One region of the Arthrobacter sp. NPDC058097 genome, then DNA from elsewhere that is predicted to be linked to it. Evidence: riboswitches for the same ligand, from Rfam matches in the RefSeq annotation. Region 1 holds a riboswitch; the other holds the start of a gene.
What was found. A riboswitch is a leader RNA that binds a small molecule or an ion and turns the genes downstream of it on or off. The one in region 1 is predicted to bind glycine.
Positions count from the first base shown of each region.

Region 2: linked by a shared signal. The riboswitch ahead of gcvP (aminomethyl-transferring glycine dehydrogenase) and the one ahead of cycA (D-serine/D-alanine/glycine transporter) in region 1 are both predicted to bind glycine.

Region 1 covers NZ_JBHVSZ010000001.1:576,615-584,255, forward strand. The annotation lists gene purU (formyltetrahydrofolate deformylase) at 1-897, opposite strand, end outside; gene cycA (D-serine/D-alanine/glycine transporter) at 894-2,396, opposite strand; glycine riboswitch at 2,545-2,642, opposite strand; glycine riboswitch at 2,848-2,948, shown strand; gene gcvP (aminomethyl-transferring glycine dehydrogenase) at 3,095-5,959, shown strand; gene gcvT (glycine cleavage system aminomethyltransferase GcvT) at 5,969-7,117, shown strand; gene gcvH (glycine cleavage system protein GcvH) at 7,141-7,524, shown strand; gene ACFVTE_RS02750 (L-serine ammonia-lyase) at 7,599-7,641, shown strand, end outside.
Region 2 covers NZ_JBHVSZ010000021.1:25,729-33,369, forward strand. The annotation lists gene ACFVTE_RS23705 (MFS transporter) at 1-886, opposite strand, end outside; gene ACFVTE_RS23710 (TetR/AcrR family transcriptional regulator) at 960-1,499, shown strand; glycine riboswitch at 1,600-1,698, shown strand; gene gcvP (aminomethyl-transferring glycine dehydrogenase) at 1,888-4,746, shown strand; gene gcvT (glycine cleavage system aminomethyltransferase GcvT) at 4,758-5,906, shown strand; gene gcvH (glycine cleavage system protein GcvH) at 6,435-6,818, shown strand; gene glyA (serine hydroxymethyltransferase) at 6,815-7,641, shown strand, end outside.

The DNA of each region.
Region 1 (7,641 bases):
TCCTTCGGCATGCCAGCGCACAGCATTTGTCAGGGCCTTGCACTCGGCATCCTTGCCCACCGACACCAGGTCCGCGGGAGTGTAGGTGTGGTCCACCTCGATTACCTGCTGGGCGATGATCGGTCCCTCATCAAGCTCCGAATTTACGTAGTGTGCCGTGGCGCCGACCGTCTTCACTCCGCGCTCATGCGCCTGGTGGTACGGCTTGGCGCCCTTGAAGCTGGGCAGGAACGAATGGTGGATGTTGATGGCCTTGCCGGCGAGCCGGGCGGTGGCCGAGTCGCTGAGGACCTGCATGTAACGGGCCAAAACCACCAGTTCGACGGCGGACGCGTCCACCAACTCCAGGAGCTTGGCTTCCGCTTCCGGTTTGGTCTCCGGCGTCACGGGGATGTGGTGGAACGGGACCCCGTGCCAGGCCGCGAGCCCTTCCAGGTCCGGGTGGTTGGACACCACCGCCGCGATCTCCACGGGCAGTTCGCCGCTGCGGGCGCGGACCAGGAGGTCGTTGAGGCAGTGGTCGTACTTGGACACCATCACCAGGATCCGCTGCCTGCGGTCGTGGCGCTCGAGGCGCCAGTCCATGCCCCATTGCCCTGCCAGCGGCGCGAAGCTGTCCCGGAGCTGCTCGATGGCGGCTGCGTCACCCGCCGCATCACCGGTCGTATCACCCGCCGCGTCACCCGTTGAGGCGAAGTGGACCCTCATGAAGAAGTGCCCCGCGGTCCGGTCGCCGAACTGCTTGAGGTCAACGATGTAGCACTCCTGCCTGAGCAGGAAATCAGCGACCGCCTGGACGATCCCAAGGGCATCCGGGCAATGGAAGGTGAGCACAAACTCACTGTCCGTCGCGCGGACCCGGCGCTCCGCCGTCGGCCTTTCCTCTGTCCTGATCATCCCTGAACGCTTTCTTTCTCCTCAAGACGCCGGCCGGCATGCTCGCGGGCTTCGGTTTCCTCAGCCTGCAGCTCCGCCTGGAACGCGGCGTAGCGGGCAAGGTGGGCAGGCCGGCGGCGCAGGACCAGCCAGGCCGCACCGAGCAGGACGAACCATACGGGCGTGACCAGCAGTGCGGTCAGGGTGTCCGGTTGGGTGGTCAGGGTCCACAGGACGAAGGCGAAGAACGCGAAGACCACCCACACCATGGGAATGCCGCCGGGCATCTTGAACCTGGAGGCGTCGTGCAGGTGCGGCCGGCGGCGGCGGAAGGCGATGTAGCTGGCGAGGATGATCGACCAGACGAAGACGAAGCAGACGGCGGAAACCGTGGTGACCATGTCGAACGCCTTGCCGACGTCCTGGCCGGCGTACATGAGCACGACGCCGGTGAGCAGCAGCACGCAGGACAGGAACAGGGCGTTGTTGGGGACCTTGCGGCGGGACAGGCTGCCGAAGACTGCCGGCGCGTCGCCCTCCTGGGACAGCCCGTAGACCATGCGCGAGGTGGAGTAGATCCCGGAGTTGGCCGAGGACATGGCCGAGGTCAGCACCACGAGGTTGACCACGGTGGCCGCGGCCCCGAGTCCGGCCAGCGAGAACATCGCGATGAACGGACTGTGGCCGGCGGCGAACTGGGTCCAGGGCGTGACGGACATCAGGATGATGAGGGCGCCCACGTAGAAGAGCAGCACGCGCACCGGGATGGAGTTGATGGCCTTGGGGAGGTTCTTCTCGGGGTTCTTGGCCTCGGCGGCGGTGGTGCCCACCAGTTCAATCCCCACGAACGCGAACACGGCAATCTGGAAACCGGCCCCGAAGCCCATGAATTCGTTGGGGAAGAAGCCGCCGTGGCTCCACAGGTTGGTGAAGCTGGCCTGCCCGGCGTCGCTTTGGAACCCGGTGAGGATCATGAACATGCCCACCACGATCAGTGCGGCGATGGCGATGATCTTGATGAGGGCAAACCAGAATTCGGTCTCGCCGAATGCCTTGACGGTGGTGAGGTTCAGCAGCAGCAGGATGGCCACGGTGGCCAGGCCCGGGATCCAGAGCGGCAGTCCCGGCCAGAGCTCCCGGGAGTACCCTGCGATGGCGATGACGTCCGCGATTCCGGTGATCACCCAGCAGAACCAGTAGGTCCAGCCGGTGAAGAACCCTGCCCACGGGCCCAGCAGGTCGGCGGCGAAATCGCTGAAGGACTTGTAGTTCAGGTTGCTCAGCAGCAGCTCGCCCATGGCGCGCATGACGAAAAAGAGCATGAAGCCGATGATCATGTACACGAAGATCACGGACGGCCCGGCCGCGGAGATGGTCTTGCCGGAGCCCATGAACAGGCCCGTGCCAATGGCGCCGCCGATGGCGATGAGCTGGATGTGCCGGTTGCTCAGCTGCCGTTCCAGGCGGGGAGCCTCGGTGGCTGACGAACCGGTTGGGGAGGCAGGAGGATGAATCGTCATAAGGAACTCCATCGTTCAAGTGGCCTTGGTTGGCCACACTGATTCGGTTCCTCCCCGCTCTGTATGGGACCTGAGAGATTCCGCGGACATGGTCTTCCGCTTGCACCGTCGGTGAGACAGGACGTGCCTGCCTGCTTTCCAGAGTTGCCTCGCCGCGGCGGTACGTGGGCCTGAGAGTTTCCTGGGGAGGGTTTGCTCCTACGGCGCCTGCTGAACGTACCGGCAGGGCTCTCCCGCCGCAGATCGTAAGCATTTTCAGTTATGTCGAGAAAAAATCTAGGCGTCCCGGCGGCGGCCGCCGTTCCGGCCCGCGCCGGTCGGCGTAGCCCCGCTGGCCACCGGATCAGTGTGGTCTCGGTCACGAAGAAATGTCAAACGGGGTCCGGATTTGGCCCGGACGGAATTGTGCTGTAACTTGTGAGCCGAATCACCCCACATCTTCATAGCCTTTCGAACCGTGGCGGGAGAGTCCTCCCAGTCATTCACCGGGCAGGCGCCGTAGGAGCAAATCCTCCCCAGGAATCTCTCAGGCCCCCGTACCGCCGCGGCTAGGCAACTCTGGAAAGCAGCTCGGGTAACCGGGCTCACCGACGGTGCAAGGGGAGCCACGTCCGCGGAATCTCTCAGGTCCAATACAGAGCGGGGAGGAACCCAATCCATGCCGTGCCACCAGTGGCCGGCCAGACCTGGAGTTCCTCATGACGATTCAATCGCTTCCATCAACGTTTGCCGACCGGCATATCGGCGCCCGCCGCCAGGCCGATATCGACACCATGCTCAAGAACGTCGGCTACGACTCGGTCGATGGCCTCGTTGATACCGCCGTCCCGGCATCCATCCGCCAGGAGAATGCCCTCCGGCTCACCGCAGCACTGAGCGAAGTCGAGGTTCTGGCCGAGCTCCGCCGCCTGGCCGCCAAGAACAAGACCGCCGTGCAGATGATCGGCCAGGGCTACTACGACACGGTGACCCCGCCGGTGATCCGCCGCAACGTCCTGGAAGCACCGGCCTGGTACACCGCCTACACCCCGTACCAGCCGGAGATTTCCCAGGGCCGGCTCGAGGCCCTGCTGAACTTCCAGACCATGGTCCAGGACCTGACCGCGCTGCCGGTCGCCAACGCTTCCCTGCTGGACGAAGCCACCGCCGTGGCCGAGGCCGTGCTCCTGATGCGCCGGGCCAACAAGAACGCAGGGGCCAAAGACGGCAAGACGGTCCTGGACGCCGACTGCCTCCCCCAGACCATCGCCATCGTCAAAGGCCGCGCCGAGGCCCTTGGCTTTGAGGTGGAGGTCGCGGACCTGACCCAGGGACTGCCAGACGGCGACCTCAACGGCGTCGTCCTCCAGCAGCCCGGCGTTTCGGGTCGGGTCTGGGACCAGTCGGGCGTCATCGCCGCCGCGAAGGAACGCGGAGCCCTGGTGACGGTGGCAGCCGACCTGCTGGCCCTCACCCTCATCACGCCTCCCGGCGAGCAGGGAGCCGACATCGCCGTCGGAACCGCCCAGCGCTTCGGCGTGCCGCTGTTCTTCGGCGGCCCGCACGCTGCCTTCATGGCGGTGCGCACCGGCATGGAGCGCACGCTCCCGGGCCGCATCGTGGGCGTCTCGAAGGACAACGCCGGAGCCCCCGCCTACCGCCTGGCGCTGCAGACCCGCGAGCAGCACATCCGCCGCGAGAAGGCCACGTCCAACATCTGCACCGCCCAGGCGCTGCTCGCCATCGTGTCCTCCTTCTACGCCGTCTACCACGGCCCCGACGGCCTGAAGGCGATCGCCGAGACTGTCCACACCAACGCCCGCGTCCTCGCCACCGCACTCAAAACGGCCGGCCGCGAACTCGTCAGCGAGTCCTTCTTCGACACCCTGACCGTGCGCGTGCCCGGCAAGGCCACGAAGGTCATCACCGCGGCAGAGGCCCGCGGGATCAACCTGCGCCTCATCGACGCGGACACCGTGGGTGTGTCCGTTGATGAGACGACGACGGCGGACGTGCTGTCCGCGGTGGCCGTCGCCTTTGGCGCCGGTCCCGTGGGTGACGCTGCGGGCTTGGAACTTCCCGAAGCCGTATTGCGCACGTCCGACTACCTCGAGCACCCCGTGTTCAACACGCACCGGTCCGAGACCCAGCTGATGCGCTATATCCGCAAGCTTTCGGACCGCGACCTGGCCCTGGACCGCACCATGATCCCGCTGGGTTCCTGCACCATGAAGCTGAACGCGACGGCGGAGATGGAGGCCATCTCCTGGCCGGAGTTCGCCTCGATCCACCCGTTCGCCCCGGATTCCCAGACCGAGGGCTGGCGCGAACTGATCGCCGACCTCGAGGCGCAGCTGACCGAGATCACCGGCTACGACCAGGTGTCCATCCAGCCGAACGCCGGTTCCCAGGGCGAGCTGGCCGGGCTGCTGGCGATCCGCGGCTACCACCTGTCCCGCGGCGACGACCAGCGCAACGTCTGCCTGATCCCGGCCTCCGCGCACGGCACCAACGCGGCCTCGGCCGTGCTGGCCGGCATGAAGGTGGTCGTGGTGGCTACCGCTGCCGACGGCACCATCGACCACACGGACCTGTACGCCAAGATCGAGGCCAACAAGGACGTTCTCTCGGCGATCATGATCACCTACCCCTCCACGCACGGTGTCTACGACGCCGACGTCCGTGAGGTCTGCGACGCCATCCACGCAGCCGGCGGCCAGGTCTACGTGGACGGCGCGAACCTCAACGCCCTCGTGGGCTTGGCGCAGCCGGGCAAGTTCGGCGGCGACGTCTCCCACCTGAACCTGCACAAGACCTTCTGCATCCCGCACGGCGGCGGCGGACCCGGCGTCGGCCCGGTCGCAGCCAAGGCCCACCTGGCCCCGTTCATGCCGGGCGACGCCAACAAGGCAGCTCACGAATCAGGCACTGCCGGATCAACCGGCGTCGCCATTTCCGCGTCCCGCTTCGGTTCGGCGGGCGTGCTTCCCATCTCCTGGGCCTACGTGAAGCTCATGGGCGGCGATGGCCTGACCGAGGCCACCAAGTCCGCCCTGCTCGCGGCAAACTACGTCGCGTCGCGGCTGAACGAGTTCTTCCCGGTCCTCTATACCGGGGACAGCGGGCTGGTGGCACACGAGTGCATCCTGGACCTGCGCGAACTCACGGCCCGGACCGGCGTCACCGCCGAGGACGTGGCCAAGCGCCTCATCGACTACGGCTTCCACGCACCCACCCTTGCGTTCCCGGTCGCCGGCACGCTGATGGTGGAACCCACCGAGTCCGAGGACCTGGCCGAGATCGACCGGTTCATCAAGGCCATGATCGCCATCCGCGGCGAGATCGAGCAGGTCGCCAACGGCGACTTCACCGTGGAGGATTCCCCGCTGCGCAACGCACCCCACACGGCGGCCGCTGTCGTCAGTTCCGGCTGGGACCGCTCCTACCCGCGCGAGCAGGCAGCCTTCCCCGCTCCGTCGCTCCGGCAGGACAAGTACTTCCCGCCGGTGGGCCGCATCGACGGCGCCGCAGGCGACCGGAACCTGGTCTGCTCCTGCCCTCCGATCGAAGACTTCGAGAACTAAGGACCCGCGATGACCGAGAACTACACCGCCCTTTACGACCAGCACAAAACTGCTGGCGCCTCCTTCACCGATTTCGGCGGCTGGCAGATGCCGCTGAAGTACACCTCCGAGCTTGCCGAACACCACGCAGTCCGCAACGCGGCCGGGCTGTTCGATCTCTCCCACATGGGCGAAGTCTGGGTGACCGGCCCGGACGCCGGCGCCTTCCTGGACTACGCGCTGGCCGGCAAACTGTCCGCCATCGCCGTCGGCAAGGCCAAGTACTCGCTGATCTGCGACGCCGACGGCGGCATCATCGACGATCTGATCACGTACCGCCTTCCCGCGGCTGCGGACGGAACAGCAAAGTACATGGTGGTCCCCAACGCGGGCAATGCAACGACAGTGGCCGCTGCCCTCGCCGAGCGGGCAGCGAACTTCGACGTCGCCGTTGAGGATGCCTCCGCCGGGACCTCGCTGATCGCGGTGCAGGGGCCCAACGCAGAAGCGATCCTGCTCCAGCTCGTCCCGGCCGGACAGCACTCCCTGGTGATCGAGCTGAAGTACTACGCTGCCGTCGAGGTGGGGATCACCGTCAACGGCACGGTCCAGACCCTGCTGCTGGCCCGCACCGGCTACACGGGTGAGGACGGGTTCGAGATTTACGTCCCCAACGAGGATGCACCGGGGCTGTGGGAGTCCCTTCTCGACGCCGGAGCCGAACACGGTTTGGTCCCGGCAGGCCTGGCGTGCCGTGACTCGCTACGACTGGAAGCTGGCATGCCGCTCTACGGCAACGAGCTCTCGCGCCGCGTCAATGCTTATGCGGCGGGCCTCGGTCCGGTGGTTTCGCTGGCCAAGGAAAGCGACTTCGTGGGCAAGGAGGCGCTGGCTGCACTCAAGGCCGCCGGCGTTGGCTCCACCATGGGCCAGAAGCTCGTGGGCCTCAAGGGCCTGGGCCGGCGCGCCGCCCGCGGCCACTACCCGGTCCTCAAGGACGGCACGCTGATCGGCGAGGTCACCTCCGGCCAGCCCTCCCCCACCCTCGGCTACCCGGTGGCGATGGCCTACGTCGACGTCGAGCACGCCTCGGTCGGCACCGTGGTGGACGTCGACCTGCGCGGCAAGGCCGAGCGGTTCGAGGTCGTCGAGCTGCCTTTTTACAAGCGAAACAAGTAACCAGAACCTCAAAGGAAAAGCACATGAGCAAAGTTGTTGCTGAACTGAAGTACTCCGCCGAGCACGAATGGGTTGCCGCTGACGGGGCCGGGCCGGTGGGGATCGGCATTTCCGCTGTGGCCGCCGACGCCCTGGGCGACATCGTGTACGTTGATCTGCCCGACGTCGGCTCCACCGTCACGGCCGGCGAAACCTGCGGCGAGGTGGAATCCACCAAGTCCGTCTCCGACCTGTACGCACCGGTCACGGGCGAAGTAACCGAGATCAATGACGGCGTCGTCGCGGACCCGGCCCTGATCAACAGCGACCCCTACGGCGCCGGCTGGCTGTTCAAGGTGGCCGTCACCGAGGAGGGCCCGCTGATGTCGGGCGAAGAATACGCCACGGCAAACGGCGGCGAGCTCTAACCCCGTTTCCACCCGCAGCACCTCAAACCCTCCCCAGCCCGAACCGACCACAACTATCCAGTTAGGAACCGACCATGGCTGTTGGCGTCTTTGATCTCTTTTCGATTGGGATTGGCC
Region 2 (7,641 bases), on a different contig from region 1:
ACAGGGCCAGGATGTTCGCCGTAATCGCCGTGCTAAACACGCGGTTCCGGAACAGCGACATATCCAGCAGCGGGGACCTGCCCGCCAGCGGGGACGCGAGGGCATGCTGGCGGCGGACGAACACGAGGCCCATGGCCAGTCCAAACGCCAGAACTCCAAACGACGTCACGCCCGCGCCATGTGTGGCCAGTTCCTTGATGCCGTAGACCACCGGCACCATGGTCAGCATGGACAGCGCCACGCTGGCCAGATCCACGCGCCCGGGATTCGGGTCCCTGGATTCGGAAATGAGGAACCTGCCCAGAACCAGCGGCGGCAGCATGATGGGCACGGCCACGAGCAGGACGGCGCCCCACCAGAAATGCTCCACCAGCCAGCCGCCAAAAATCGGGCCCAGCGCTGCGCCGCCGGAGAAACCCGCGGCCCAGATGGCCACGGCCAGCCGCCGCCTGCCCGGCTCCCGGAAGATGTTGCGGATCAGCGACAGCGTGGACGGCATGAGCATGGCGCCGAAGAATCCGAGGGCCGCGCGGCCGGCGATGAGCCATTCGGCGCTGGGCGCGAAGGCCGATGCAGCGGAGACCGCCGCAAAGCCCGAAATGCCCACCAGCAGCAGCCGCCGGCGGCCGATCCTGTCGCCGAGACTGCCCATCGCCACCAGGAGCCCGGCGAGGACCAGGGCATAGGCATCCACCACCCATAAAAGCTGCACGCCCGTGGGGTCGAGGCTGCGGGCGATCGCCGGAAGTGCGAACGTCAGCGCGGTGTTGTCCACGGCCACCAGGAGGACCGGGAACATGAGCAGGGCCAGGGCGAACCAGTCGCGCACGCCGCCACTGCTGGCCTGGGCTGCGGAAGTGCGCTCCGCGGAAAGGGCTGGGTGCATGGTCATGAGTTAACTATACCGTCCAGACGGTACAGTTATAAGCCTGCGCTCGGAACCGGGCATGATTGAAGCCATGCCCAGAAAACCCGTCGCGCGCGGCGCAGTCCTCGATGCGTTTGAATCCCTGCTGATCGAGGTGGGGGAGCGTGCCGCCACGCTTGATGCCGTGGCCGCCCGCGCGGGCGTATCCAAGGGCGGGCTCCTCTACCACTTTCCGAACAAGGAAGCGCTGATTGGTGTCCTGCTGGACCGGCTCGATGAGTTCGCGGAGGCGGATGCGCAGGCCATGGCTGCGGCCGCCGAGGGTGCGGCCGCCTACTTCATCAAGTCGTCCGTCTGGGCGGACACCCCGCTGGACCGTGCCATCGTCGCCGCAACGCGGCTCGCCGAGGTGGCTCACGAGGAGACCCGCCGCCGGTTCGCCCACATCCAGCAGCGGTGGCTGGACGAGATCGCACGCGACGTGGGCCCGGGCCTGGCCAAGGCCGTCCTGTACATGGGTGACGGACTCTACTTCAATGCCATGCTGTCCATCGGGCCGGCAGCGACGCCGTCCGAGACGGCGGCCGACGTCGAAAGCCTCCTTGCCGCGCTTGACCGGCTCAGGGCGTGAGCGGCGTGTGCCAGCCCACGCTGCCACAGTTTGCAGACGCGTTCCCGGCGTAGGACAATAGCCTCTGTGACAGCTGTCACCGCTCAATTGAATAAGCCTTTGATCTGCGGCGGGAGAGTCCTGCAAGTAGGTACAAGCAGGCGCCGTAGGAGCAAAACCTCCCCAGGAATCTCTCAGGCCCACGTACCGCCGCGGCAAGGCAACTCTGGAAAGCAGCAGGCTGCCCGCCCGCCATGTTCCGCCCTCGTGCGGACGGTTCAGGGCATGCTGTGCTCACCGACGGTGCAAGCGGTGCTGTGCGAAAGTGCAGCAGCGCGGAAACTCTCAGGTCCAATACAGAGCGGGGAGGAACCCGAATCAATGTGGCGTACCCTGCGTCGCCTTAGTTATGGAGTTCCTTTTGACCGTTAATTCAGCCTCCTCGTCCTTCGTCGACCGGCATATCGGCGCCCGCCGCCAGGCCGACGTCGAAGCCATGCTCAAGGCCGTCGGCTACGACACCATCGACGCGCTGGTTGATACGGCGGTGCCGAATGACATCCGCCAGGACTCCGCGCTGGAGCTCGCTCCGGCGCTGAGCGAGGTTGAAGCCCTCGCCGAACTCCGCAAGCTCGCGGCCAAGAACAAGACCGCTGTCCAGATGATCGGCCAGGGCTACTACGACACCGTGACGCCCCCGGTGATCCGCCGCAACATCCTTGAAGCACCGGCCTGGTACACCGCCTACACGCCGTACCAGCCCGAGATCTCGCAGGGCCGGCTCGAAGCCCTGCTGAACTTCCAGACGATGGTCCAGGACCTGGTGGGCCTGCCCATCGCCAACGCCTCACTGCTGGATGAAGCCACCGCCGTGGCCGAGGCCGTGCTCCTGATGCGCCGTGCCAACAAGAACAAGGCTGCCCACGACGGCAAGACCGTCCTGGATGCGGACTGCCTGCCGCAGACCATCGCCATCGTCAAGGGCCGCGCCGAGGCCCTCGGCTTCGAGGTTGAGGTCGCCGACCTTTCCCAGGGACTGCCCGATGGCGACATCAACGGCGTCGTCCTCCAGCAGCCCGGTGTCTCCGGCCGCGTCTTCGACCACAGCGAGGTCATCGCCGCCGCCAAGGAACGCGGCGCGCTGGTGACGGTGGCAGCCGACCTGCTGGCCCTGACCCTGATCACCCCTCCGGGCGAGCAGGGCGCGGACATTGCCGTCGGATCCGCCCAGCGCCTGGGCGTGCCGCTGTTCTTCGGCGGCCCGCACGCGGCGTACATGGCCGTACAGAAGGGGCTCGAGCGCTCGCTGCCCGGCCGCCTCGTAGGTGTCTCCAAGGACTCCGCCGGTGTTCCGGCCTACCGTCTGGCGCTGCAGACCCGCGAGCAGCACATCCGCCGCGAGAAGGCCACGTCCAACATCTGCACCGCCCAGGCACTGCTGGCCATCGTCGCCTCCATGTACGCCGTCTACCATGGCCCGGAGGGCCTGAAGGCGATCGCCGAAACCGCCCACGGCCACGCGAAGACGCTCGCCGCGTCGCTCAAGGCCGCCGGCCTGGACGTTCTCCACACCAGCTTCTTCGACACCGTGACGGTATCCGTGCCGGGCAAGGCCGCCGGCATCATCGCCGCCGCCGAGCAGAAGGGCATCAACCTCCGCAGCATCGACGCCGACACCGTCGGCATCTCCGCCGATGAAACCACGACGTCGGCCATCGTGGCCGAACTTCTCGCCGCCTTCGGTGCCAAGGCAGTGGAGGCGACGGACGGTTTTGCCCTGGACGCCGCCGTCGGGCGTTCCTCCGCGTACCTGCAGCACCCGGTCTTCAACACGCACCGGTCCGAGACCCAGCTGCTGCGCTATATCCGCAAGCTTTCGGACCGCGACCTGGCCCTGGACCGCACCATGATCCCGCTGGGCTCCTGCACCATGAAGCTGAACGCGACGGCGGAGATGGAGGCCATCTCCTGGCCTGAGTTCGCCTCGATCCACCCGTTCGCCCCGGATCCCCAGACCGAGGGCTGGCGCGAACTGATCGCCGACCTCGAGGCGCAGCTGACCGAGATCACCGGCTACGACCAGGTGTCCATCCAGCCGAACGCCGGGTCCCAGGGCGAGCTCGCCGGGCTGCTGGCGATCCGCGGCTACCACCTGTCCCGCGGCGACGAGCAGCGCAACATCTGCCTGATCCCGGCCTCTGCCCACGGCACCAACGCGGCCTCGGCCGTGCTGGCCGGCATGAAGGTCGTGGTGGTGGCCACCGCTGCCGACGGCACGATCGACCACACGGACCTGTACGCCAAGATCGAGGCCAACAAGGACGCCCTGTCCTGCATCATGATCACCTACCCCTCCACGCACGGTGTCTACGACGCCGACGTGCGCGAAGTCTGCGATGCCGTGCACGCAGCCGGCGGCCAGGTCTACATCGACGGCGCCAACCTCAACGCGCTCGTGGGCCTGGCCCAGCCGGGCAAGTTCGGCGGCGACGTCTCGCACCTGAACCTGCACAAGACCTTCTGCATCCCGCACGGCGGCGGCGGACCCGGCGTCGGACCTGTTGCGGCGAAGGCCCACCTGGCACCGTTCATGCCGGGCGACGCAACCACCTGGACCGAGGGCAACGACGTTCCGATCTCCGCCTCCCGCTTCGGCTCCGCCGGCGTGCTGCCCATCTCCTGGGCGTACGTGAAGCTCATGGGCGGCAGCGGCCTGACCGAGGCGACCAAGTCCGCGCTGCTCGCCGCGAACTACGTGGCGGCCAGCCTGAACGACTTCTTCCCCGTGCTCTACACCGGAGAAGGCGGCCTCGTGGCGCACGAGTGCATCCTGGACCTGCGCGAACTCACGGCCAAGACGGGCGTCACCGCCGAGGACGTGGCCAAGCGCCTCATCGACTACGGCTTCCACGCGCCCACGCTGGCGTTCCCGGTGGCCGGCACGCTGATGGTTGAACCCACCGAGTCCGAGGACCTGGGTGAGATCGACCGGTTCATCAAGGCCATGATCGCCATCCGCGGCGAGATCGACCAGGTGGCCAACGGCGACTTCACCGTGGAGAACAGCCCGCTGCGCAACGCCCCGCACACCGCGGCCGCTGCGATCAGCTCCGACTGGGACCGTGCCTACCCGCGCGAGCAGGCAGTCTTCCCCGGTCACACCCACAAGCAGGACAAGTACTTCCCGCCGGTGGGACGCATCGACGGCGCGGCCGGTGACCGCAACCTGGTCTGCTCCTGCCCTCCGATCGAAGCGTTCGAGAACTAGGACTCCGCTCAATGACTGAGAATTACACTGCCCTATACGAGGAGCACAAGAAACTGGGCGCCTCGTTCACCGACTTCGGCGGCTGGCAGATGCCGCTCAAGTACGGCTCCGAACTGGCCGAGCACAAAGCCGTCCGCAACTCGGCCGGCATCTTCGACCTCTCCCACATGGGCGAGGTCTGGGTGACCGGTCCTGACGCCGCCGCGTTCCTGGACTATGCCCTGGCCGGCAAGATCTCCGCCATGGCCGTCGGCAAGGCCAAGTACTCCCTGATCTGCAACGAGGACGGCGGCATCATCGACGACCTCATCGTCTACCGCCGCCCGTCCGAGGCTGAGGGTACCGACAGGTTCCTGGTGGTGCCCAACGCCGGCAACGCCAAGGTGGTGGCCGAGGCATTGGTGCAGCGGGCAGCGAACTTTGACGTCGCCGTCGAGGATGTTTCCGCCGAGACGTCGCTGATCGCGGTGCAGGGTCCCAAGGCCGAAGATATCCTCCTTCGCCTGGTTCCTGCAGCCCAGCACGGGCTGGTGACCGGACTGAAGTACTACGCCGCCGTCGAGGTTTCCTTCCTGGTGGGCGGCACTGAGCGGAACCTGCTGCTGGCACGCACCGGGTACACCGGTGAGGATGGTTTCGAGATCTTCGTGGAGAACGACGACGCCACCGCCCTTTGGCAGTCCATCGTCGCCATTGCGGACGAGGGGGAGCTGACGCCCTGTGGCCTCGCCTCCCGCGATTCGCTCCGCCTCGAGGCCGGCATGCCGCTGTACGGCAACGAGCTTTCCCTCGAGGGCGACCCGTTCGCCGCCGGACTGGGCCCCGTCGTCGCGCTGTCCAAGGAAGGAGACTTCGTGGGCAAGGCCGCGCTGGCCGCCAAGAAGGAAGCCGGTGCCGGGTCCACGACGGGCCGCAAGCTCGTGGGCCTGAAGGGCCTGGGCCGCCGCGCCGGCCGCGGGCACTACCCGGTGCTCAAGGACGGCAACGTCGTCGGCGAAGTCACCTCCGGCCAGCCCAGCCCGACCCTCGGCTACCCGGTGGCCATGGCCTACGTCGATGTTGAGTTCACCGAACCCGGCACGCCACTGGACATCGACCTGCGGGGCAAGGCCGAGCCGTTCGAAGTCGTCGCACTGCCTTTCTACAAGCGTTCCAAGTAGCCCAACCGACTGTTTCGACACTGGCAAGTCCAACGTCGTCCCGTCGTTCCCGGCTCTGGGGCCGGCAGGCCCCAGTTTTCACGCGTGCTGCTCCTTCGTCGCTTTGACGCACGCTTTCGAAAACCGAGGCCAGCCAGCCCCTCGAGGGCAGTTCACCTTTGTTGCGGATCAGGACACAACCGGTCGCCGGCATGAGCGCCTTCGCAAGCCAAAGGTGCTGGGGTAGGGCCGCAAACCGCTGGTTGAGCGTGTCGAAACCCGGCTGGCCAGAACGTCTCTCGACAAGCTCGATCATTGGGGGTTGAGCTTGCCGAACCGGGCACCAGGATTCTTCCTGGAAACTGTTGGCCCCGAAAACTGAACGTAACAGAGGCGGGCGAGGGGTCTCCGGAAGCGTGCGTCTAAGGGAGCGTCACGTCCGCTTTGCGGGCGTCTTCGCGACCGAGCACGCGGAGGAGTTCCCTCATCCGCCAACCAAGCCACGCACAGCTGTACGAACCACAAGATTTCGAAAGTTAGGAAGAATAAATGGCAAAAGTTGCCGCTGAACTGCAGTATTCCGAGGAACATGAGTGGGTTCTCCGCGAAGACGGGAACCTGGTCTCGATCGGCATTTCCGCCGTGGCCACTGATGCCCTCGGCGACATTGTGTACGTTGACCTGCCCGAGGTCGGCTCATCCGTGACCGCGGGGGAGACCTGCGGCGAGGTCGAGTCCACGAAGTCGGTCTCGGACCTGTACGCCCCGGTCACGGGTGAGGTCACGGAGATCAACCCGACGGTCATCGAGGACCCCGCACTGATCAACAGCGACCCGTACGGTGCAGGCTGGCTGTTCAAGGTGGCTGCCGAGTCCGAGGGCCCGCTGCTGTCGGCCGAGGACTACGCTGCCAAGAACGGCGGCGAGCTGTGAGCGCCGCACAGGCTGCAACTGCAGTCTTCGAGCAGGTTGTGTCCCCGTCCCTGGATGCGGATATCGCTGAACTGGACCCGGAGATCGCGGCGAAGATCGACGACGAGCTCGGCCGCCAGCGCGGTGGCCTGGAGATGATCGCGTCGGAGAACCACACGGCCGCGGCCGTGATGCAGGCGCAGGGGTCGGTGCTGACCAACAAGTACGCCGAGGGCTACCCTGGCAAGCGCTACTACGGCGGCTGCGAACACGTTGACGTGATCGAGCAGCTCGCAATCGACCGCGTCAAGGCCCTTTTCGGCGCCGGGTACGCCAACGTCCAGCCGCACTCCGGTGCGCAGGCGAACGCCTCGGTGATGCACGCCCTGATCAAGCCGGGCGACACCATCATGGGCCTGAACTTGGCCCACGGCGGGCACCTGACCCACGGCATGCGGATCAACTTCTCCGGCCGCCTCTACAACGTGGTCCCGTACCAGGTCCGCGAAGAGGACCACCGGATCGACATGGCAGAGGTGGAGCGCCTCGCGCAGGAGCACAAGCCGCAGCTGATCGTGGCCGGCTGGTCCGCCTACGCCCGGCAGTTGGACTTCGCCGAGTTCCGCCGGATCGCCGACTCCGTGGGCGCGTACCTGATGGTGGACATGGCGCACTTCGCCGGGCTGGTTGCCGCGGGCCTGCACCCGTCGCCGGTCCCGCACGCGCACGTCACGACGTCCACCACGCACAAGACCCTCGCCGGTCCGCGCGGCGGCATCATCCTGACCAACGACGCCGACGTCGCCAAGAAGATCAACTCTGCAGTGTTCCCGGGCCAGCAGGG